One region of the Ventrimonas sp. genome, then DNA from elsewhere that is predicted to be linked to it. Evidence: predicted binding sites of a transcription regulator. Region 1 holds the regulator's gene; each other region holds the start of a gene.

The links. The regulator HrcA, encoded in region 1, represses chaperone genes, less so after heat shock. The targets are predictions, from matches to a motif close to TGTTAGCACTCNNNNNNNNNGAGTGCTAACA.
Region 2: a site for HrcA is predicted at 5,048-5,078, ahead of clpB (ATP-dependent chaperone ClpB). Genes of this name have one in related genera too.
Region 3: a site for HrcA is predicted at 3,085-3,115, ahead of ACMP1L_RS03160 (co-chaperone GroES). Genes of this name have one in related genera too.
Region 4: a site for HrcA is predicted at 4,090-4,120, ahead of htpG (molecular chaperone HtpG). Genes of this name have one in related genera too.

Annotation. Positions count from the first base shown of each region.
Region 1 is NZ_DBFCCJ010000010.1:10,099-16,239, forward strand. It holds gene ACMP1L_RS01425 (alpha/beta hydrolase) at 1-55, shown strand, start outside; gene ACMP1L_RS01430 (mandelate racemase/muconate lactonizing enzyme family protein) at 91-1,236, shown strand; gene ACMP1L_RS01435 (3D domain-containing protein) at 1,328-2,074, opposite strand; gene hrcA (heat-inducible transcriptional repressor HrcA) at 2,395-3,429, shown strand; gene grpE (nucleotide exchange factor GrpE) at 3,469-4,074, shown strand; gene dnaK (molecular chaperone DnaK) at 4,136-6,016, shown strand.
Region 2 is NZ_DBFCCJ010000034.1:78,240-84,380, reverse strand. It holds gene hcp (hydroxylamine reductase) at 1-20, opposite strand, end outside; gene bsh (choloylglycine hydrolase) at 187-1,176, shown strand; gene ACMP1L_RS05470 (hypothetical protein) at 1,267-1,989, opposite strand; gene ACMP1L_RS05465 (alpha/beta hydrolase fold domain-containing protein) at 2,097-3,044, opposite strand; gene ACMP1L_RS05460 (biotin transporter BioY) at 3,138-3,698, opposite strand; gene bioB (biotin synthase BioB) at 3,721-4,692, opposite strand; gene clpB (ATP-dependent chaperone ClpB) at 5,170-6,141, shown strand, end outside.
Region 3 is NZ_DBFCCJ010000018.1:40,520-46,660, forward strand. It holds gene ACMP1L_RS03145 (glutamine--tRNA ligase/YqeY domain fusion protein) at 1-833, shown strand, start outside; gene pdxR (MocR-like pyridoxine biosynthesis transcription factor PdxR) at 858-2,282, shown strand; gene ACMP1L_RS03155 (hypothetical protein) at 2,344-2,955, opposite strand; gene ACMP1L_RS03160 (co-chaperone GroES) at 3,238-3,522, shown strand; gene groL (chaperonin GroEL) at 3,567-5,189, shown strand; gene guaB (IMP dehydrogenase) at 5,569-6,141, shown strand, end outside.
Region 4 is NZ_DBFCCJ010000005.1:38,573-44,713, reverse strand. It holds gene ACMP1L_RS00415 (HAD family hydrolase) at 154-936, shown strand; gene ACMP1L_RS00410 (DUF2130 domain-containing protein) at 953-2,458, shown strand; gene ACMP1L_RS00405 (peptidylprolyl isomerase) at 2,484-3,485, shown strand; gene ACMP1L_RS00400 (DUF5721 family protein) at 3,556-4,053, shown strand; gene htpG (molecular chaperone HtpG) at 4,227-6,141, shown strand, end outside.

The sequences.
Region 1 (6,141 bases):
GGAACGAGCATTAGAACTGCATGATCGTTTCTTTTTGGAACATATAAACCGATAAAATGAAAGAATGTAGAACATTAAAGGAGTGAAACTATGAAGATTACAGACGTAAAGCTGCGCTTTGCCAAACATTATCTTTTCGTACAGGTTTACACCGATGCCGGCATTACCGGTCTTGGAGAAGCCGGAAACTGGGGATATCTGCAGGCAACGGCAGCAGCCATTGAAAAGTTTGCGGATTACTTAATTGGAAAAGATCCGTTCCGTATTGAAGATTTTAACCAGAACTTTCTGCGATCCGTGTATTTCCGCGGTTCTGTCATTATGAGTGCGATTTCCGCTATTGACATTGCGCTTTGGGACATTAAAGGAAAGGCACTCGGCGTTCCGGTTTATGAATTATTGGGCGGAAAAACCCGCGATAAGGTGCGCGTTTACGCTTCCGTCATGCATATAACCGATGATAAGGAAGAACTCGCAAAGCAGTATCAGGAACTACAGCAGATGGGCTTCACCGCTGCCAAGATTTTCTGCAACGGACCGAAGAGCAGCGCGGATGGAAAGGGAGAGTTCTTCGCCAGCCGTATAGAGCGGGAAGTAGAAAAAGTCCGTGTCTGCCGGGAAGCAGTCGGAAATGATTTTGATTTCGTTTTGGAAGTGCATCGCGGCATGACTTTGCCAGAGGCTGTCGCATTTGGTCGTGCAGTAGAGCCATACCGCCCGATGATCCTGGAAGATCCGGTTCCGCCGGACAATGTGGATACGATGGCAGAGGTGGCATCCAAGATCGGGGTTCCGATCGCAACCGGTGAGAGAGCCATCGATCTGCGCGAATTTGAAGTGCTGATGGCACGCCATGCATGCCAGTATATCCGTCCGGATGTCTGCGCAGTTGGCGGCATTACCACCAGCAAGAAGATCTGTGCGCTTGCAGAAGCACACGATGTACTGGTGATTCCGCATAACCCGCTTGGACCGGTATCCACGGCAGCCTGCCTGCAGATCTGCGCAGCCATTCCGAACCTTGGGATCCAGGAACTCCCGGGCTTCTGCTTAAATGGAGCGGAAGACAAGATGGTGAAAGAACCATTCCATTTTGAGAATGGCTGTATGATGATTCCGGAAGCACCGGGAATCGGAATTGAACTTGCCGACGATGCAGAAGAACTGTATCCGGCAAAAGAGCGCGGCAGCAATGCAGCGCACCGGGCATTCGATGGATCTGTAAAAGACTGGTGATGTAAATAACAATATAAGTATATGACAAAGGCCGTGTGAGTTGCCGAAAGGCAACTCACACGGCCCTATTAAAGTGAATCAAATGGTTATTTTACCCCAGCACCAGGAACACTTCCTGCGTCTGCTTTCCGTGCTGCCGTGTCTGTGCGTGAGTATCAAAGAAAATATCCACGTGGTTGCCCTTGACGCCGCCGCCGCGGTCCTCTGCGGTGTAGATGATACCGCCGATCATGACCTTGCTTCCGTAAGGAATGACGCGCGGGTCCACGGCAATGGTACGTCCGGAGGTTGCGATGGTGCCGGTGCTGGTGTGGCGGCCCCAGCCCTCGGAGCACTGTCTGCATGGACAGTAGCCGGTGGTGCGGAAGAAGCCGAGGGATTTTAAACCGGTATGTTCGTGGCTTTCCTCAGCAGAAGTGCTTTCAGCAGCAGTCTGGGCCGATTCTCCCTTTACATAGGTTTTCGGATTGGAAAGCGCTTTGCCGTCTACCGCGCCTTCTACAACATAAGTGCCGTCTGCCAGCGCGTCCCAGTTTATGCTGATGCGGAAACCGTGATTCCCATTGCCGATTCCGTTTCCTTTCAGATCAGAACGGTAGGTGACTGCGGTCTGGTGATAGCTTTTAACCTGCTCACCGGTTTCTTTATTGGTAATGGTTACGCTGACCGGAACGCCGGTGTTCGGCATGGAGGAATCCCACGCCCAGCCGACAATGGTATTGCCCTCGAATGCATCAAAGGAGCCATCCGGGGCTGCTGCCAGAGCAGTAAAGGCACCTCCGATCAGGAACATGGCTGAGATCAGTAAGGTGACAAACATTCTTTTGGTTTTTAACATAAAATCAGTCCTTTCTTTTCCAGAATCTGTTACAGGTTTGTGTGCCACAAAAACGAAATATTCAATTCACACAAATTAAATATATGTAACAAATTTGTAACATATGAACGATAAGTCCTTATTTTACACATTTTTTTTGATTTGTCAAGGAAAAAACGAAAAGCAGGTCTGTTTCTGCCCTGGAAAATACAAAAAGTCACAGAAAAAACACAGATTTTTCAGGCAAACCTCTTGACAAACTACATAGGGTAAAGTATATTAATCACAGAATGTTAGCACTCCTTGATGATGAGTGCTAACAAGAAGAAGGAGGCGGCAGAATGGAACTGGATGATCGTAAAGTTACTATATTAAAAGCTATCATCAAGACTTATCTGGAAACAGGTGAGCCGGTGGGTTCCAGAACCATTTCCAAATATACGGATTTAAAACTGAGTTCCGCAACCATCCGAAACGAAATGTCGGATCTGGAGGAGATGGGATATATCCAGCAGCCCCATACATCGGCGGGACGGATCCCATCCGATAAAGGCTACCGCTTCTATGTAGACCAGATCATGCAGGAAAAAGAACAGGAAGTCACGGAGGTCAAAAGCCTGATGATCAAAAGGGTTGACCGTGTGGAACTGGTCTTAAAGAAGCTGGCACAGCTTCTGGCTAACAACACCAACTATGCTGCCATGATCAGTGGTCCGCAGTATCACCAGAACAAGCTGAAATTCATCCAGCTGTCCCGGATGGAGGAAAACAAACTCCTGGTGGTCATCGTGGTAGAGGGAAACCTCATTAAGAATGCCATGGTGAATGTACCGGAGTCGGTGAGCCAGGAAGATATCCTGAACCTCAACATCCTTTTAAACAGCGCGCTTAACGGTCTCACCATTGAGCAGATCAATCTGGATGTTATCACAAAGCTCAAACAGCAGGCCGGCGTTCACAGTCAGATTGTGGATCTTGTATTAAATGAAGTAGCCGGAGCAATCCGGGCCGATGAGGAAGATCTTCAGATCTACACAAGCGGTGCTACCAATATTTTCAAATATCCGGAGCTGAGCGACGGTGAGAAAGCAAGCCAGCTAATCAGTACACTGGAACAGAAGGATAAGCTCCAGGAGCTCATTGCAGATGTAAATGAGTCGGAAGACAGCAATGGAATCCAGGTTTACATTGGAGACGAGACACCGCTTCAGACCATGAAGGACTGCAGCGTGGTCACTGCCAACTATGAGCTGGGAGAGGGTATCCGCGGTACCATTGGTATCATCGGACCAAAGCGGATGGATTACGAAAGAGTACTCAGTACGCTGAAGCATCTGATGAAGCAGCTGGATGCCACCTATAAAAATGAGAGTTAGTGTGTCAGAGATGACGCCGATAAAGAAAGGCGATAAACCATGAGTCAGAAAGAAAAAGAAGTAAAGCAGAGTGCCGCTGAGGTCGAGAACGAAAATCTTGAGACTGAGCACACTGAAGCAGATAATGGCGAAACCTCCGCAGGAACCGAAAACCAGGAGGCAGAAACCAGGGAAAACGAAGCAAAAGAAGCAAAGGACGCAAAGAAAGATCCAAAAGATGCTCAGATTGAGGAACTTCAGGATCGATTAAAACGCCAGATGGCCGAGTTTGATAATTTCCGCAAGCGTACGGAAAAAGAGAAGGCAGCCATGTACGAGATCGGAGCGAAGGATATCATCGAGAAGATCCTTCCGGTGTTAGATAACTTCGAGAGAGGCCTGGCAGCCGTGCCGGAGGATGAGAAGGGTTCTTCCTTTGCCGAAGGCATTGAAAAGATCTACAAGCAGTTCGTGAAAACTCTGGAAGATGCCGGAGTGGAATCGATCGAGGCAGTAGGCAAGCAGTTCGACCCGAACCTGCACAACGCAGTGATGCATGTGGAGGATGAGAAATACGGCGAGAATGAGATCGCCATGGAACTGCAGAAGGGTTACAAGTACCGCGGCAGCGTGGTACGCCACAGCATGGTTCAGGTTGCAAACTAAACCAGCTGCGAAACTTAGCGTATTATCAAAAATTGTTTGAATAGAGCAGGAGGAAAACATTATGAGTAAGATTATTGGTATTGATTTAGGAACCACAAACAGCTGTGTAGCAGTTATGGAGGGTGGTAAACCGGTAGTTATCCCGAACCAGGAAGGCTCCAGAACCACACCGTCTGTCGTAGCATTCACCAAGACCGGTGAGCGTCTGGTAGGTGAGCCGGCAAAGCGTCAGGCAGTTACCAACGCAGACAGAACCATTGCTTCCATTAAGAGACATATGGGTACAGACTATAAAGTAACCATCGACGGTAAAAGCTATACTCCGCAGGAAATCTCCGCTATGATCCTGCAGAAGTTAAAAGCAGATGCAGAGGCTTATCTGGGTGAGACCGTAAGCGAGGCTGTTATCACTGTTCCGGCATACTTCAACGATGCACAGCGTCAGGCAACTAAGGATGCCGGTAAGATCGCAGGTCTGGATGTAAAGCGTATCATCAACGAGCCGACCGCGGCAGCGCTGGCATACGGCCTGGACAACGAGAATGAGCAGAAGATTATGGTATACGACTTAGGCGGCGGTACCTTCGATGTATCCCTCATCGAGATTGGTGACGGCGTAATCGAGGTTCTTTCCACCAACGGTGATACTCACTTAGGCGGTGATGATTTCGATAACCGCATTACCCAGTGGCTGGTTGACGAGTTCAAGAAGGCTGAGGGCGTAGACCTGTCCGGCGATAAGATGGCAATGCAGAGACTGAAAGAGGCCGCAGAGAAGGCAAAGAAGGAGCTTTCTACCGCAACCACCACCAACATCAACCTGCCGTTCATCACTGCAACCGCTGAGGGCCCGAAGCATCTGGATATGAACCTGACCAGAGCAAAATTCGACGAGCTGACCCACGACCTCATCGAGAGAACAGCAGTTCCGGTACAGAACGCATTAAAAGACGGCGGCGTAACCACCGCTGAGCTTGGAAAGGTTCTGTTAGTCGGCGGTTCCACCCGTATGCTGGCAGCTCAGGAGAAAGTAAAACAGATGACCGGCAAGGAGCCGAATAAGTCCTTAAACCCGGATGAGTGCGTAGCCATCGGTGCTGCTATCCAGGGCGGTAAGCTTGCTGGCGATGCCGGCGCAGGTGATATCCTTCTTCTGGATGTAACTCCGCTGTCACTGTCCATTGAGACCATGGGAGGCATTGCTACCAGACTGATCGAGAGAAACACTACCATTCCGACCAAGAAGAGCCAGATCTTCTCTACCGCAGCTGATAACCAGGAGGCAGTAGATATCCACGTTGTACAGGGTGAGCGTGAGTTTGCACGTGACAACAAGACCCTTGGCCAGTTTCGCCTGGACGGTATCCTTCCGGCAAGAAGAGGTGTTCCGCAGATTGAGGTTACGTTTGATATCGATGCAAACGGTATCGTAAATGTATCCGCTAAGGATCTTGGCACCGGCAAAGAGCAGCATATCACCATTACCTCCGGCTCCAACATGTCTGAGGCTGATATCGATAAGGCAGTGAAAGAGGCTGCTGAGTTTGAAGCACAGGATAAGAAGAGAAAAGAGGCAATTGATGCCAGAAACGATGCAGATGCTATGGTATTCCAGACCGAGAAAGCATTAAGCGAGGTTGGCGATAAGATCGACGCAAACGACAAGGCTGCTGTAGAGGCTGACTTAAATGCCCTGAAGGAAGCTATCAACCGTGCTCCGATCGACAACATGACCGATGCCCAGGTTGAGGACATCAAGGCTGGCAAGGAGAAACTGATGAACAGCGCACAGGCATTGTTCAGCAAGGTTTACGAGGCAGCTCAGGGTGCCGCAAACGCACAGGGCGCAGCAGGTGCACAGGGTGCGGCAGGCGCAGCAGGCGGTAACGCAGGCGCTGGAAATAACGATGATGTCATCGACGGTGACTTCAAAGAGGTATAATCCATATAGTAAGGCATAACGGACCAACGGGGAGACCGCAAGGTCTCTCCGCCAATCCGGAGTATTGCCGGGAGAGGCTGGCGCTTTTTCCGAAAATCTCAGGAGCGTTTGCTCCGGGACTTTCG
Region 2 (6,141 bases), on a different contig from region 1:
CAAAACATATTCTGACTCATAAATATTTCCTCCTTATAAAACAAACAATAAAAATAATATTAGTAGCAACATGGTTAGAGTATAATAGATATTGCGGCATTTGAATGTTGTTAAAACAACAAAATTGCATTATAATGGTGTTAAAATGCTGGAAATATATGGAATGATAAAGAAGGAGGAACCGCGATGTGTACAGCAGCAGTCTATCAAACAAAAGACTTTTATTTTGGACGGAATCTGGATTACGAATTTCCGTACGGGGAGGAGGTTATAGTCACACCCCGGAATTATCCGTTCCAATTCCGTTTCCTTGGTGAGATGGAGCATCATTATGCCATGATCGGCATGGCACATATTGCGGATAACTATCCGCTTTATTACGATGCGGTAAATGAAAAAGGGCTCGGCATGGCCGGTCTGAACTTTGTGGGAAACGCTGTGTACGGAGAACCCGTAACCGATGGAACAAAAGAAAATGTTGCGCAGTTTGAACTGCCGCTGTGGCTGTTGGGACAGTGCGCAACTGTGAAAGAGGTGCGTGCGCTGCTTGCAAAAATCCAGATCACGAATACGCCATTCAATGAAAAATATCCGGTTTCCCAGCTCCACTGGATGATCGCGGACCGGGAAGAAACCATCGTAGTGGAAGCCGTGGCAGACGGACTTCATATTTATGATAATCCGGCCGGAGTCCTCACAAACAACCCGCCGTTTCCGCAGCAGATGTTCCGCTTAAATGATTACCGCGGTCTGTCTCCGAGGCAGCCGGAAAACACCTTCGCACCGGGACTTGACCTTACGGCCTACAGTCGCGGTATGGGTGCATTGGGGCTGCCGGGCGATCTATCTTCTGCATCCCGCTTTATACGGGCTGCTTATGTCCGTGCAAATTCTTTATCGAAAGACTCTGAAAGCGCAAGTGTGAGCCAGTTCTTCCATATCCTGCACTCCGTAGAGCAGCAGAGAGGTTGCTGCGATGTAGGCGGCGAAAAGTACGAGATCACGATTTATACTTCCTGTTGCAATGCAGACAAGGGAATCTACTACTACACCACCTACGAAAATCACCAGATCACAGGCGTGGACATGCATGCGGAGAATCTGGACGGGGCAGAACTCGCGCGATATCCGCTTGTGCAGGGCGAGCAGATCTGCTGGCAGAACAAGGAAAAGTAACAACATCTTATATTTATAATAGGCCCGTGCGGGCTGCTGGTCTGATTTTATCAGTCAACTGCCTGCACAGGCCTTGGTATTATGCGCAACCTAATTACAGTTTTCTTTTACAAATTGTACGATATCTTCATTTACTTCCATGATTCGAGGATCGTTTTCCATCTCAGAAATACTCATCCAACAATAGGAAACGCCATCAATCTCAAATGAATTCGATCTCGCAGCATTCGGAAAAGAAGAAATATTTGCCAAATACAATTTGTGACTGTAAATACGTTCTTCTTTATGGCTTTCCGAGTATTTCTTACTGAGATTTTGGGCAATATACTGGAGCTTTATATCGTCTGCTTTTATTTTTAACTTGTTTGATATTCCAGATACAATAAAGTTTTCGTTATTCGTGTTATCTTTGAAGTTTAAGAATAAATAAGCATTCCAACGGGTATCGTAGTAGAGTAAAAATTTATTTGGAAATTCATCAAACGTGTTTTTGATTGCAATAATTGAATGATTGTGAGTTATTTCATTCAGCCTATTGATGTCCTGAAAAAGATCTTCGTATGTATAGGAGTTTTTGGAACAATGATAGATATCAAAAATACTTTTTCCGGTAAAAAATAAGCCTAATAGGACGAAAATAGTTTTTATGACAATGCCAGAAATTATGAAAAAATCGCTATAAGAAGCCCAAATTACAGATATCAAAAAAGAGACTGCTGATAATAAACTATCCCATACAACAGTCTTACCTATAAATTGTTTCTTTTGTTCGAGCAATAAATTCAACTTAACATCATCCAGTAATATTTTCATATGTATTGTTCCTTTGCAAAATGAAAAAACCATTATATAGCATTGCAATAAAAAACACAAGAACTTTTCTCTAGGATAACATAGGAAAATCGTAAGCGCAAGGCGATTCAATCGACAAAATTCGCGCGTATAAAATCTAAAAGCCGGTGGTAAGAAATCTTTCCCTCTGGAACCAGGCGGGCAAATACGACATAAATATGGAACATTCCCGGCTGGATCTCACAGGTGACCGGAACCTGACATGCTTTCAGCTTCTCTACGACCTGTAAAGTCTCGTCATACAGCATTTCATGGGTGCCAACAGAGAAAAACATGGGTGGAAAGCCGTGATAATCCCCGAAGATCGGTGAAACATACGGATCTGTCCGGTCTGCATTTCCCAGAAATGAAAAAATCTTTCCCTGCATGAGTGCCTGCAGGCGATCTTCGGTCAGAGTTTTTCCCTTGTTGCCGAACATGACATCCCTTCCGTAATTGTCACGGAAGCTCTGGGTGTTGCAGGTCATGTCGGTCCAGGCGGAGATACAGAATGCGGCTCTCGGCATGGTTTTGTTTAGATCCCGCAGCTTTAAGAGCAGAGCCAGGGCCAGATTGGCGCCTGCGGAGTCACCGCCCAGTATGATCTGGTCCGGCGCATAACCCTGCCGTTTGGTAAGATCATCCCAAAGATCCAGGGCTTCATTTAATTGTGTGGGGTATTGGTAGTCCGGAGCGCACCGGTAATCCAGGTAAATGGTCTCGCAGCCATTGGCTGCTTGAAAAAAGCCGGTGGAAAAATTGCGGTAGGATGGCACCAGGCCGTCCCGGTAGGCACCTCCATGAAAATATAGGAGTACACGTCCGGTACGTCCGGTGTCTGTACGGATGACACGTTGAAAGGCAGTGCCGCCTGGTGTGGTCTCTGCAGACCAGGTGTAGGCTTCTGGCAAGCGGTCTTTATTGAAAAAAGCATTCTGCCAGCGGTGTCTTGCGGCAGAATGCTTTTTATGTGGCGCATTATGATTCATATTTTTCCAGATCATATGACTGATCAGGAGACCTCGGATGGATGTCATGTTTTTTTCCTCGCCTGTTTAAGGTTTTGTGTTTTTACGGTTCGTTGTCTCATGGAGACACCCATGACATCCATTATACTACAGTTGTTGCTATTATTGAACCACAGAACCCAGTCTTTTGCGGATCTCCGGACCGATACTCATGGCAAGCACTATCTTGATGAGGTCAGCCGGGATAAATGGGATAACACAGACTGCAAGGGCAGCCGATACCGTGTAGTTGGCCTGGAAGCAGAACCATACAGTTCCGAGTGCGTAACAGATCATGGTGCCGACGATCATGCCGACCAGCTGGACCCAGCGCTTTTTGCAGTGGTCAATCACAAATCCGGCAATGATCGCCATCGGGATAAAGCCTACAATGTAACCGCCGGTTGGTCCGGCGAGCTTGGCAACGCCGCCGGTAAAACCGGAAAAGACAGGAAGTCCGGCAAAGCCGAGCAGTAAATAAATGAAATAACTGATTGTCCCTTTTTTCCAGTCCAACAGGTAAAGAGATAGATAGATGGCGAAATTAGTAAGAGAGATCGGCACCGGCCCGATCGGGATGGACAGCGGTGCGAGAATACAGGTGACAGCGGTCATAAGCGCTGTCATAGTCATGGCATAAGTGTTGCTTCTCCGGAAAGATCTGGCGGTAGTCTGGTTTGTCATAGTGAACTCCTTTCGTTTTTTGTTAAGCGGATTCGATTTCGTAAGTGAAACCGGCTTCCTCAATGGCCCGGATGGTATCCTGGATTCCCTGCCCGCCCGCGGTCAGGTAACCGGAGGCAAAAATGGAATCCACCACGCGGAGCAGGTCTTTTTCTTTTCCCTTAAAATAAACTTCCCGTCCGGCAGCACAGCGGATATCAGATTTCGGGACCAGAAGTCTGGCAAGGCAGAGCACCTTCAGACAGTATTCCGTTGTGAGCCCAGAAATATCGGCGTGCTCTAACGGAGTGCCCGGGATCGGAAGCAGGAAATTGATCGGGAGTGCTTCCGGCTGGATCTCGCGGAGTTCCAGAAGCATGTCGACAACATCTTCTTTGGACTCGCCCATGCCGATGATCCCGCCGCTGCAGATCTCAAATCCCAGTCCCTGAAGCATTTTGATGTTGGCCACGCGCTGCTCAAAGGTATGGGTGGAGCAGATGTTGGGATAATAGGAACGGCTACTGTTTAAATTGTGGTTGATGCGGTCGAGCCCGGCTTCTTTTAAGATTTTCGCCTGATGCTCGGTCAGAAAGCCGATGGAACAGCACAGATGCGTACCGGTTTCTTTCATTTTACAGATCCGTTTCGCCAGATCTTCGATTTCCGCGTCGGTGAATTTCATTCCGCTTAAGCCGATACAGTGGCGGGACAGATGGTTCTCGTTGACAAAGTCATTGTCTTTATATAATTTCTCATCGTCTACCCATTTGTATTTATCAATCTCAGCTTTGGAGCGGCAGGACTGGGCACAGTAAGTGCAGTCCTGGGAACAGTTTCCGCTGCGGGCATTGGTCAGGATATGGATGCTTACATGGTTTCCTTTATACTTTCTGCGCAGGACTTCTGCACGGGCGATGAGTTCCGGAAGTTCTCCATCCGGAGTGTTTAAGATGGCAAGCGCTTCCTCGCGGGAAAGCTGTGGATCGGTGGAAATATCAGGCGTTGTGCTCATAAGATCGGATCTCCTTTGATATGGTAAATAAAAATTGGTTTTGAGAAATAAAATAGCACGAGGAGATATAATTGTCAACATATAATTGAAAATTGGTTAACAATTAGATGCAAGGAAATAGAAGACAGCCAGAGCATGTGGACAAGGGAGTCCATGTATTGCGATGAAATAAGAATATTAGACTGGATCCAGACTTTTCGGACACCGCTTGGGGATTCGCTGCCGTGTCGGCGCTCTTTTTTGCCGGGGAGAAGAAAATCTGGAAAGAAGCTTTTTTGGATTCCCGCAGACGAAAAACCAGCTCTTTTGCATTTGCAGAAGATGGCATTGTGAAAGACACAAATTCTTCACAAATAATTAGCACTCACCTCTTGACAGTGCTAACAACATGTGCTATAGTACAGCTAATGTTATAGAAGTAGTATAACAGATGAGATAAAAGATGACGTTGCACTAAAAGGAATGGAGGTGTGATTTATGAATATAAACAAATTTACCCAGAAATCAATGGAAGCCGTCCAGAACTGTGAAAAGCTTGCTTACGAATATGGCAATCAGCAGATCGAACAGGAGCATCTGTTCTACAGTCTGCTCACATTGGATGACAGCCTTATTTTAAAATTGTTAACCAAGATGGGCATCAGCAAAGAGCTGATCACCAATGAAGCACAGCAGAAGCTGGCAGGACTGCCGAAGGTAAGCGGTTCCAGTCAGGTTTACATCAGCAATGATTTAAATAAAGTCCTCATCAATGCGGAGGACGAATCCAAAGCCATGGGCGATGAATATGTCTCCGTTGAGCATATTTTCCTGTCCATGTTAAAGTATGCGGACCGTACCATGAAGGATCTGTTCCGCCAGTACGGCATTACCCGCGACACCTTTTTGCAGGCACTGTCTACGGTGCGCGGCAACCAGAGAGTTGTCAGCGACAATCCGGAAGCAACCTATGACACCCTGGAAAAATATGGCTACGACCTGGTAGAGCGTGCGAAGGACCAGAAGCTTGACCCGGTCATCGGTCGTGACAGCGAGATCCGTAATGTAATCCAGATTCTTTCCCGAAAGACCAAGAACAACCCGGTCCTGATCGGTGAGCCTGGTGTTGGTAAGACGGCGGTTGTCGAGGGACTGGCCCAGCGTATTGTCCGCGGCGATGTGCCGGAAGGCTTAAAGAACCGCAAGCTGTTTGCGCTGGATATGGGCGCGCTGGTTGCAGGCGCCAAGTACCGTGGCGAGTTTGAGGAGCGGTTAAAAGCCGTTCTGGAAGAAGTGAAAAAGAGTGAAGGACAGATCATTCTGTTCATCGATGAGCTGCATACCATTGTGGGAGCTGGCAAGACCGAGGGCTCCATGGATGCAGGCAACCTGTTAAAACCGATGCTTGCCAGAGGCGAGCTGCACTGTATCGGTGCGACCACACTGGATGAATACCGGAAATACATTGAG
Region 3 (6,141 bases), on a different contig from region 1:
AAGACGGCATTGTAGACGGCTGGGATGATCCGCGTCTGGTTTCCATTGCTGCGCTGCGCAGACGGGGCTACACTCCGGAAGCGATCCGCAAATTTGTAGACCTGGTTGGCGTATCCAAGGCAAACAGCTCAGTTGACTATGCTATGCTGGAGTACTGTATCCGTGAGGATCTGAAATTAAAGAAGGCCCGCATGATGGCAATCCTGGATCCGGTGAAGCTGGTCATCGACAACTATCCGGAAGGCCAGACAGAGATGCTCGAGGTTCCGAACAATCTGGAGAATCCGGAGCTTGGCTCCCGCATGGTTCCGTTCGGCAGAGAGCTCTATATTGAGCGTGAGGACTTTATGGAGGAACCGCCGCGCAAATACTTCCGTCTGTTCCCGGGCAATGAGGTTCGTCTTATGAGTGCGTACTTTGTAACCTGTACAGGCTTTGAGAAGGATGAGAACGGCAATATCACGGTCGTACACGCAACCTACGATCCGGCTACCAAGAGCGGTTCCGGCTTCTGTGAGCGTAAGGTAAAGGGCACCATCCACTGGGTTGCAGCCGAGACTGCAAAGCAGGTTGAGGTGCGCCTGTATGAGAATATTGTAGATGAGGAAAAGGGCAAGTTAAACGAGGATGGAAGCCTCAACTTAAACCCGAACTCTCTGACTATCTTAAAGAATTGTTATGTTGAGCCGGCTCTTGCAGAGGCAAAGGCTTATGACAGTTTCCAGTTTGTCCGCAATGGCTTCTTCTGTGCGGACTGCAAGGACAGCAAGCCGGGCGAGCCGGTGTTTAACCGTATCGTTTCCTTAAAGAGCTCCTTTAAGATTCAGAAATAATCGATTGGATTAGGGGATAGGATTATGGAACTGTTGATTCCGCTTGATTCCCGGTCAAAAAAACCACTGTATGAACAGATATACTCCCACATCCGCGCGGAGATCCGAAACGGTTCCTTAAAAGCAGGGGAACGGCTTCCATCCACGCGGGTGCTGGCGGAGCATTTGAAAGTCAGCCGCAGCACAACGCAGATGGCCTATGACCAGCTGCTTGCCGAGGGATACATGGAAGCCCGGCCGTGCCGCGGCTATTTTGTCAGTCATCTGGAGGAACTGGTGGAGACCGGAGCAACCGGCACCGGCGAGATGGAGACTACCGTAGAGCCGGATGCCGGTTGGCGCGTCGATTTTTCGCCGCGGGGCATTGACCTGGACAGCTTTCCATACCATGTGTGGAGAAAGCTGAGCCGGAATACTCTGGTAGATGATAACAAAGAGATGTTTCATTCCGGAAATCACCAGGGAGAACCTGGCTTTCGGGAGGCAATACGCAGCTATCTGCATTCGGCACGCGGTGTCAACTGCAGCCCGGAGCAGATTATTGTAGGTGCGGGAAGTGAGTATCTGCTGATGCTGCTGTCCCAGATCCTCGAAGGAAGACACGTGATCGCCATGGAAAACCCGACCTACAAACAGGCCTACCGGGTCTTCCAGAGCCTGGGCTATGAGGTCTGCCCGGTGGAGATGGACGCAAATGGCATGGAGCCGGAGCTTTTGGCTGAATGCGGGGCAAATGTGGCCTATGTGATGCCATCTCATCAGTTCCCGACGGGAATCGTTATGCCGGTCGGGCGGAGACAGGAGCTCTTAAAGTGGGCCCAGGAGGCGCCGGACCGTTATATTATAGAGGATGATTACGACAGTGAATTCCGGTATCGCGGAAAGCCGATTCCGGCGCTTCAGGGCATGGACCGGAATGGCAGGGTGATTTATCTTGGCACGTTTTCCAAATGCATTGCGCCGGCTATCCGTGTCAGCTATCTGGTACTGCCGCTTTCACTTTTAGTCCGTTACCGCAGCCAGACTTCTTTCTATGCTTCTACGGTGTCACGCATTGATCAGAACATTTTGTATCAGTTTTTATCAGGAGGACATTTTGAACGGCATTTAAACCGGATGCGTGCGATCTACAAAACCAAGCATGATCTTTTGCTGGAGCAGGTGGAACCGCTGCGAAAACAGTTTGAGATACGTGGAGAGCATGCAGGTCTTCATATTCTGCTGACATCCAGAAACGGCGTGCCGGAGGAAGCACTGATCCGGAAAGCGGCAGAAGCAGGAGTCAGGGTCTATGGTCTGAACAGCTATTTCATTCACCCGGAACACAACCACCGCCCGTCGACTGTGGTGCTTGGGTATGCAAGCCTGAGCGAGGAGCAGATCGTAGACGGCATACACCTTCTCAAAACATGCTGGGGGATTCAGAACGCAGATTTTTCAGAAATGTAAAAGAAGCAGGATATGGAGAGTAAGAAAACTCCATGTCCTGCTTCTTGCGTTATGCATGATGTTAAGCCTCTGTGTCTTCGCTGACTGTTGTAGCAGAGACCTCTTCGCCGGAAACAGGCTGTTTCTCAGCCGGTTCTTCATCAGGTTCCTCATCAACAGTAATCTCTTCTGCCTGATCAGCAGCGGCTTCCAGCTTTGCAGCGGTTTCTTCCATGGTATCGGAGACGGCTTCCACCGCACTTTCCATGGCGTCAGCAGTTTTGATCACAGCGTCCTCAGCAGCGCTTTCAGCCTTTTCTACGGTATCTTCTGCTGAAGCGGCAGCTTTCTGCGCACCGTCTCTGGCAACACTGACAGCCTCGCGGGTGTTATCGGCCACGATAGCAGCAGCATCCTTTACCATGTTTTTTGCGGCACTGGCAGCATCCTTGGCGGCGTTCATCATGTCGCCTGCGGCTACCAGGAACTCGTCCTTATCTGCATGGAGGGAAACATAGTTGCGGCTCATGGTACTGTCCGGCACTTCGGTTTCGTCCTCATCCTCAAAATCGTGGAAATCTTCATCCAGCTCCTTGTTAAAAGACCGGTATTTCGTCAGGTAAGAAATGCCGGCTGCAGCAGCTCCTGCAATGGTTAAGAGGGCTGCCAGTTTTCCAAAAGCTTTTTTTGCCATACCCCTGTACTCCTTTCTTTGAACATTCGTTCCGGTTCCATTTCTCTCCAGTTACGAATATTCTTTATAAAAGTAATTCTAATACGAAGAGAATAAAAAAGAAAGGGGAAAGTTATAAAAATTCGATAAAATTAGCACTCAACTCTTGACAGTGCTAACAACACGTGCTATAAATGGTAATGTACATCAGAGAGGGGGTTTAAGAGTCCCCGAAAAGAAAAGCGTTCGTTCACAATATGTGGATCGCAACAAAAATAGATTCGATGTAAGGAGGAGTTATCCATGAAATTAGTACCGTTATTTGATCGGGTTGTATTAAAACAGCTTGTGGCAGAGGAGACTACCAAATCTGGTATCGTGCTTCCGGGCCAGGCAAAAGAGAAACCGCAGCAGGCAGAGGTTGTAGCAGTAGGACCTGGCGGTGTGGTTGACGGAAAAGAGATCACCATGCAGGTAAAAGCAGGTGACAAGGTTATCTACTCCAAGTACTCCGGAACCGAAGTAGAGGTTGATGATGAGAAGTACGTTGTTGTAAAGCAGAATGATATTCTGGCAGTAATCGAGTAAGATATATCTATATATTATTGATAGAAACTGGAGGATTTTGAATCATGGCAAAGCAGATTAAATATGGCGTTGAAGCCAGAAAAGCTCTGGAAGCAGGCGTAAATCAGTTAGCAGATACTGTTCGTGTGACCCTTGGACCGAAAGGAAGAAACGTAGTTCTTGACAAGTCTTTCGGTGCTCCGCTCATCACCAATGATGGTGTGACCATCGCGAAAGAGATCGAGCTGGAAGACCCATTTGAAAACATGGGTGCACAGCTGGTAAAGGAAGTAGCTACCAAGACCAACGATGTAGCTGGTGATGGTACCACGACCGCAACCGTTCTGGCTCAGGCTATGATCAACGAAGGCATGAAGAACCTGGCAGCAGGCGCTAACCCGATCGTATTAAGAAAGGGCATGAAGAAAGCAACCGAGGCTGCTGTTGAGGCAATCGCAAAGATGAGCCAGCCAATCTCCGGCCGTGATAGCATCGCGCGTGTTGCATCTATTTCCGCAGCAGACGATGAAGTCGGCGAGATGGTAGCAGACGCTATGGAGAAGGTTTCCAAGGACGGCGTTATCACCATTGAGGAGTCCAAGACCATGAAGACTGAGCTTGACCTCGTAGAAGGTATGCAGTTCGACCGTGGTTATGTGTCCGCTTATATGTGCACCGATATGGACAAGATGGAAGCAAATCTGGATGACCCGTACATCCTGATTACCGATAAGAAGATTTCCAACATTCAGGAGATCCTTCCGATTCTGGAGCAGATTGTACAGTCCGGTTCCAAGCTGCTGATCGTGGCAGAGGATATCGAGGGCGAGGCTCTGACTACCCTGATCGTCAACAAGTTAAGAGGAACCTTCACTGTTGTGGGTGTGAAAGCACCGGGCTATGGCGACAGAAGAAAAGAGATGTTAAAAGACCTGGCTATCCTGACCGGCGGTACTGTTATCTCCGAGGAGCTTGGTCTGGAACTGAAAGATACCACCATGGAACAGCTTGGTCGTGCGAAATCTGTTAAAGTACAGAAGGAGAACACCATCATCGTTGACGGCTGCGGCAACAAGGAAGAGATTGCTGCAAGAGTTGCCCAGATCCGTGCTCAGATCGCAGAGACCACTTCTGAGTTCGATAAAGAAAAACTGCAGGAGCGTCTTGCAAAGCTGGCAGGCGGTGTAGCTGTTATCCGCGTTGGCGCTGCAACCGAGACTGAGATGAAGGAAGCAAAGCTCCGTATGGAGGATGCGCTGTCTGCAGCAAGAGCAGCAGTTGAGGAAGGTATCATCGCAGGCGGCGGTTCTGCATATGTACATGTAACCCAGGAGATCAAGTCTGTAGTAGACGCTCTTGAGGGCGATGAGAAGACCGGCGGTAAGATTATCCTGAAAGCTCTGGAAGCTCCGCTGTTCCATATCTCCGCAAACGCAGGTCTTGAGGGCTCTGTTATCATTAACAAGGTAAAAGAGTCTCCGGTAGGTTTTGGCTTTGATGCGTACAAGGAAGAGTATGTAGACATGATAAAGGCCGGTATCCTTGATCCGGCTAAGGTAACCAGAAGCGCACTGCAGAACGCAACCAGCGTGGCATCCACCCTTCTGACTACTGAGTCTGTAGTAGCTAACATTAAGGAAGAGACTCCGGCTATGCCGGCAGGCGGCGGTATGGGCGGAATGATGTAGTGAGCGCAAAGGAAAAATAAGCGGCTGCGAAGCAGACATTTATTTTTCATGCGCCACTAACGAGTGAACCGTCTGCGTCAGCAGACATGGAGCGCGTCAGCGCGGGGTTCACGAGTGGATCTTTGGCAAGAAATATCCAACAAACGCACAGGCGAATCACTCCAATCGGGGTGGTTTCGCCTGCTTTTTTTGCCTAAAAATATACGCGGACAATTTCCTCGCAGAAGTATTTGACAAGCGGACAGAAATTTGCTACAATATGCAATTAATAAGTCAAATAGATTCCACAGCGATGAAATATTAGCTGAGCTAATAATAAAAATGCGATTGCCATGGAATCTTTATGAACATAAAACTAAAGAAAGAGAGGAAACGAATAATGGGTACAATTATTGGTGAGGGCATTACGTTTGACGATGTGCTCCTGGTGCCGGCTTATTCACAGGTTATTCCGAATCAGGTAGATTTAACCACCTATCTGACCAAGAAAATCAAACTGAACATTCCACTTATGAGTGCGGGTATGGATACCGTTACAGAACACCGTATGGCAATTGCCATGGCGCGTCAGGGCGGTATTGGTATCATTCACAAGAACATGTCAATTGAAGCACAGGCAGAGGAAGTAGATAAGGTAAAACGTTCAGAGAATGGTGTCATCACAGATCCGTTTTTCCTCTCCCCGGAGCATACCTTAAAAGACGCAGACGAGCTTATGGCAAAGTTCCGCATCTCCGGTGTGCCGATCACAGAGGGACGCAAGCTGGTTGGTATTATCACGAACCGTGACTTGAAATTCGAGGAGGATTTCTCGAAAAAGATCAAGGAGTGTATGACTTCTGAGCATCTGGTTACCGCGAAAGAGGGAATCACCCTTACCGAAGCAAAACGCATTCTTGCAAAGGCAAGAGTCGAGAAGCTTCCGATCGTAGATGATGATTTCAATTTAAAG
Region 4 (6,141 bases), on a different contig from region 1:
AGGAAGTGCCCTTATGCAGAAATACCTGAAGGAAGATAATTGCAATTTTCATGTGCAGTGAGAAGAATGGTTCTCTTGACGGTTGGAGGGTTATATAGTAAGTTAATAAGGTATGAATGACTGTGAATCGATAAAAGAGAAGAGGAGAATTCCATGATTAAGCTGGTGGTATCAGATATAGACGGAACTTTGCTGGAGGATGGAGGCCATGAGCTGAATCCGGAGCTGTTTGAGGTGATTTTGAAGCTTCGCGAGAAGGGAATGCAGTTTGCAGCCGCGAGCGGAAGACAGTGGGCAAGTATTGAGCAGGTGTTTGATCCGATCAAGGAGAAAATTTTTTATCTGTCAGATAATGGTGCTTATGTGGGCTGTCATGGCCGTCAGCTGTTTGTAAATCCCATTGATCGTTCTCTGGTGGAAGAACTGGTAAAGGATATCCGCAAAGCAGGACTGACTGTCATGGTTGGTGGCCCGGATGTGGCTTACCTGGAAAATCCGGATCCGGAGTTTGAGGACTGGATCGTCAACGGTTATAAATTTCAGGCAAAGAGCGTAAAGGATGTACTGGCAGTAGATGACCAGTTCATCAAGGTATCCGCATACCGGAAGACAGATATTGAAGCACACACCAAGGAGCTGCGCGAAAAGTACGGTGACCGTTTAAAGATGACCATTTCCGGTGATATGTGGCTGGACTGTATGGCAACCGGCGTTAATAAGGGAGAAGCTGTGAAGCTGCTGCAGGAGAGTCTGGAGATTCTGCCGGAGGAGACCATTGCGTTTGGTGACCAGTTAAATGATATAGAGATGCTTGGCCGGGCTTACTACAGCTTTGCGATCGGCAACGCAAGACCGGAAGTTAAGGAAGCAGCCAGATTTCAGGCAGATACCAATGTGCGGGACGGCGTGCTGAAGATCCTGAAACTGCTGGTATAAGGAAAGGTTTTAATATATGGAAAAGAAACTGGTATGCCCCAATTGTGGGGAACCATTTGAGATTGATGAAAAAGGCTACGCTGCCATTGCAAAGCAGGTGCGGGACAGAGAGTTTAAAGAGGAACTGACCCGTCAGCAGGCATCGCTGGAGGCTGAGAAGAAGACTGCCCTGGAACTGGCGAAGTCCCAGACTGCAGAAAGCTACGAGAAGCAGCTTGCGGCGAAAGAGACAGAGATCCTGAAGCTGAAGGCTCAGGGAGAACAGGCCGGGAAACAACAGGAGCTTGCGGTGGCGAGAGCGGAAGCAAATTTGAAGGAACAGCTGCAGGGGCAGATCCGATGTCAGCAGGCTGAACTCTCAGAGCTGAAAGCGCAGGCGGAGCTTACAAGAAAGCAGGCAGAGCTGGCAGAAAAACAGGCAGCTTTGCAGGAGAAAACTCTGCGGGAAAGTCTGGATGCACAGCTGAAGCAGCAGCGGGAAAGCTACGATATGCAGATGAAACAGCAACAGGAAAGTTATGGCATGCAGTTAAAGCAGCAGCAGGCATCCATGACGGAACTGAAGGAGCGGTATGAAGCGCAGCTGAGGCAGCAGGAGCAGTCTATGAAGGAGCGCTATGAGGCAGAGCGCCGTCTGGAAGAGAAGGCCGTCAAGGAGCATTATGAGATTCAGCTCAAAGATAAGGACGAGATGATCGAATACTACCGCGACTTAAAGGCGAAGCAGTCTACCAAAATGGTGGGGGAAACGCTGGAGCAGCACTGCGAGGTCTCCTTCAACCAGGTGCGGGCCATTGGCTTCCAGAATGCCTATTTTGAGAAGGATAATGAGGTATCTAAAAGCGGAAGCAAGGGCGATTACATTTTCCGGGATTACGATGAGAACGGTCTGGAGTACATCTCCATCATGTTTGAGATGAAGAATGAAAACGAGACTACCGCCACCAAGCATAAGAACGCGGATTTCCTCAAAGAGCTGGACAAGGACCGCCGGGAGAAGGGCTGCGAGTACGCAGTACTGGTAACGCTTCTGGAGGCGGACAGCGACTACTATAATACGGGTATTGTGGATATGTCCCATAAGTATCCGAAGATGTATGTGATCCGCCCGCAGTTCTTCATCCAGATCATCACGATTCTGCGCAATGCCGCCATGAATTCCCTACAGTACAAGCGGGAACTGGAGACAATGCGGAACCAGAACCTGGATATCACCCGGTTTGAGGAGAAGCTTCTGGATTTCAAGGACAAGTTTGGGCGAAATTATACCCTGGCCAGCGACCGGTTCCAGAAAGCCATTGACGAGATTGACAAGACTATCGACCATCTGCAGAAGGTGAAAGACCATCTGCTTGCATCGGAGAACAATCTGCGTCTGGCAAACAATAAGCTGGATGACCTGACCATCAAGAAGCTGACCTGGAAGAATCCTACCATGCAGGAGAAGTTTGCGGAGGCACGGGCAGCAGAACTTCTGTCAAAGAATCCGGATCAGGCAGGATCGGGACAGGATCCAGAGTAAAAAATGGAAAATCAGGATTGAAAGAATGAAAAATCAGAGAACAGAAACAAAGAGACTTATCTGGAGACTTAGAATGGCCATGCTGGCTTTTCTCGCTGCATCCCAGATCATGTTCCTTACCGCCTGCAGCGTCAACATTCCTATGGTGTCAGACAGTGCTGACACAGAGGGTTACACGGATGCCCAGACCATGCTCATCATTGCCACGGAACGCAACCGCTACCGCCAGGTCTATACCGACCAGATCTGGAATGTGGAGGTCAGTGAGGACAAGACACCGTTCCAGACGTATCTGTTAGAGCAGATACGCACCTTTTTAGGTGAGGTCAAATCCATGAATCTTCTGGCAGACGAGCAGGGACTGACGCTGACCAGTCAGGAACGGGAGCAGTTAAAGCAGCTGGCAGATGATTACTACAATTCCCTGACGGATGCGGATAAGGCTTATACCAAAGCAACACGGGATGATGTATACACGATGTATGAGGCTTATCACCGGGCCAATAAGCTGGTGGACGAGCTGACAAAGGACGTGAACCTGGAAATCAGTGACAGTGAGGCAAGGGTAATTCAGGTGCAGGAGATTGCAGTCAGCAACGAAGCAAAGGCACAGGAACTTTATGCGAAGGTGGCAAATGAGGGGGCAGATTTTGCAGCTACAGCCAGAAAAGAGTCCGAGAATCCGGACATTGAGGTATCCGTGGGGCGGGGCGAGCGTGATGCCGTCTATGAGGAACCGGTCTTTGCGCTGGAAGCAGGAGAAATCAGTGAGCCGTTTGTATGGCAGGGAAAATGGTATGTGGTAAAATGTGTCAGTGATTTTGATGAGGACGCAACACTGGAACGCAAGAACAACCTGGCATTGCAGCGAAAAAATCAGGCGTTCCGCAGTATCTACGATTCTTACGAAGCAGAGCACAGGGTGGAAATTGACGGAGCAATCTGGAACAAGGTATCCTTAAGTGATGGGGCCGACTGTACTACGTCCGATTTCTTTGAGCGGTATCATGAGATGATGAGGGAGTAGCTGCGTGAGCAGGGAATGGTGTTTTGCAGAGTTGACGCAGGAGCAGGCAGCGAAAAAGGGGGATTTACAGATGATCGCATTAAAAATAGAAGATTTAAAAACCTTTACCGCACAGCTTTTTATGGGAGAGACCTTTGACTACTGGCTGGTGCGGGAGGCTAACATTGTGACGTTTAACAGCTTTACCATAGATGGGCGGATCCGCCAGGGCTATTATTCGGATGAGGAGCTGGAAACGAACCGGATCGAGGAGCTTTCTTCCTGGAAGACGCTGCGTCCGTTCTGTTACTCCCTGATCAGAGGCAGAAAGCTGCCGGAGAGCTTTCAGATCACTCTGCAGCTCTCACCGGAGGAAAATGAGAAATTCATACGCCGGGTAAAGCCAGATCTTCCGGCAGACCAGATAGCGGCCCTGTATTTAAACATCCGTTATGAAAATCACGCGGCGGCCTGTGTGACCGGAACATCCCTGAAAATTTTTATGCTGGACAAGCAAATCGAGCAGGAATGGGATGAGACAGTCCGGAGATATTTCAAGAAGCTGCAGATACCTTACGTAGAAGTCTGAAAACAGAAACCTGATAAAAATTAAAATTTTCTAAATTATTAGCACTCAACGCAAATGAGTGCTGATTTTTTATTGACTTTTCGATTTTGTGGTATTAAAATACCGTTATGGTAATTTGAAAGGCGGTTTGAAGAGCTGTCTTTCCATTCTGAATCGAAAAGGAGCAATGTATTATGAGCAGAACAGGTAATTTATCCATAAACAGTGAAAATATATTCCCGATCATTAAGAAATGGCTGTATTCCGACCACGATATCTTCTATCGTGAGCTGGTTTCCAACGGCTGCGATGCCATCACCAAGCTGAAAAAGCTGGAGCTGATGGGGGAGTATACCAAACCGGAAGGCATGGAATATAAGGTACAGGTTACCGTAAATCCGGATGAGAAGACCATTGCCATCACCGATAACGGCCTGGGCATGAGCGAGTCTGAGGTGGAGGAGTACATCAACCAGATCGCCTTCTCCGGTGCCCAGGATTTCCTCGAAAAGTATAAAGACAAAGCCAATGAAGACCAGATCATCGGTCATTTCGGTTTAGGCTTCTACTCCGCATTCATGGTAGCGGACAAAGTAACCATCGACACCCTTTCCTACAAAGAGGGCAGCAAGCCGGTTCACTGGGAGTCTGAGGGAGGCCTGACCTTCGAGATGAAGGACGGCGAGAAGGCAGAGCAGGGAACCACCATCACTCTGTATTTAAATGAAGACAGCTACGAGTTCTCCAATGAGTACCGTGCAAGAGAGGTTCTGGAAAAATACTGTTCCTTTATGCCGGTTCCGATCTTTTTAAATAACGAAAAAGCTGAGCCGCAGTATGAAACAATTGAGAAGGATGAGCTCACTGAGAAGGATACCATCATTGAGACTATTGTAGAGCCGGCCAAGACGGAAGAGAAGGAAAACGAGAACGGCGAGAAAGAAACGGTAGAGACCGAGCCGGCCAAAGAGAAATATAAGATTCTGAAACGCCCGGTGGCTTTAAATGATACCACTCCGCTGTGGAGCAAGCATCCGAACGAGTGCACCGATGAGGAATACCGTGACTTTTACCGCAAGGTGTTCCACGACTACAAGGAGCCGCTGTTCTGGATCCACTTAAATATGGACTATCCGTTTAATTTAAAGGGTATCCTGTACTTCCCGAAGATCAACACCGAGTACGATTCCATCGAGGGAACCATCAAGCTGTATAACAATCAGGTGTTTATTGCTGATAATATCAAAGAGGTGATCCCGGAATTCCTGATGCTGTTAAAGGGTGCCATCGACTGTCCGGATCTGCCGCTGAACGTATCCAGAAGTGCACTGCAGAACGATGGATTTGTTAAGAAGATTTCTGATTATATTACCAAGAAGGTAGCAGACAAGTTAAGCGGCATGTGCAAGACCGACCGTGAAAACTATGAGAAATACTGGGATGATATCGCACCGTTCATCAAATTTGGCTGCATTAAGGATGAAAAGTTTGCAGAGAAGATGAATGACTACATCCTCTTTAAGAATCTGGACGGCAAGTACCTGACCTTAAAGGACTGCCTGGAGGAGAACAAAGAGAAGCATGAGAACACCGTCTTCTATGTAACAGATGAGAAAGAGCAGAGCCAGTACATCAACATGTTCAAGAAGGAAGGTCTGGATGCGGTTATCCTGCCGCACAGCATCGACAGCCCGTTCATCGGTCATCTGGAGCAGAAAAATGAGGGTCTGAAGTTTTTACGCATCGATGCAGATTTAAACAGCACCTTCAAGGAAGAGGTCAAGGACGATGATGAAGAGTTCAAGAAGACATCTGAGGCTCTGACCGAAACCTTCAAGAAGGCTCTCGGCAATGACAAGCTGGAGATCAAGGTAGAAAAACTGAAAGATGAGAGCATTTCTTCCATGCTGACCGTCTCCGAGGAGACCCGCCGTATGCAGGATATGATGAAGATGTACAATATGTACGGTATGGATCCGTCCATGTTCGGAGGTGCAGGCGAGACCCTGGTATTAAATGCCAACAATAAGCTGGTCCAGTATGTACTGAATCACGGTGAGGGCGAGAATACCCATAAGATCTGCGAGCAGCTTTACGATCTGGCTCTGT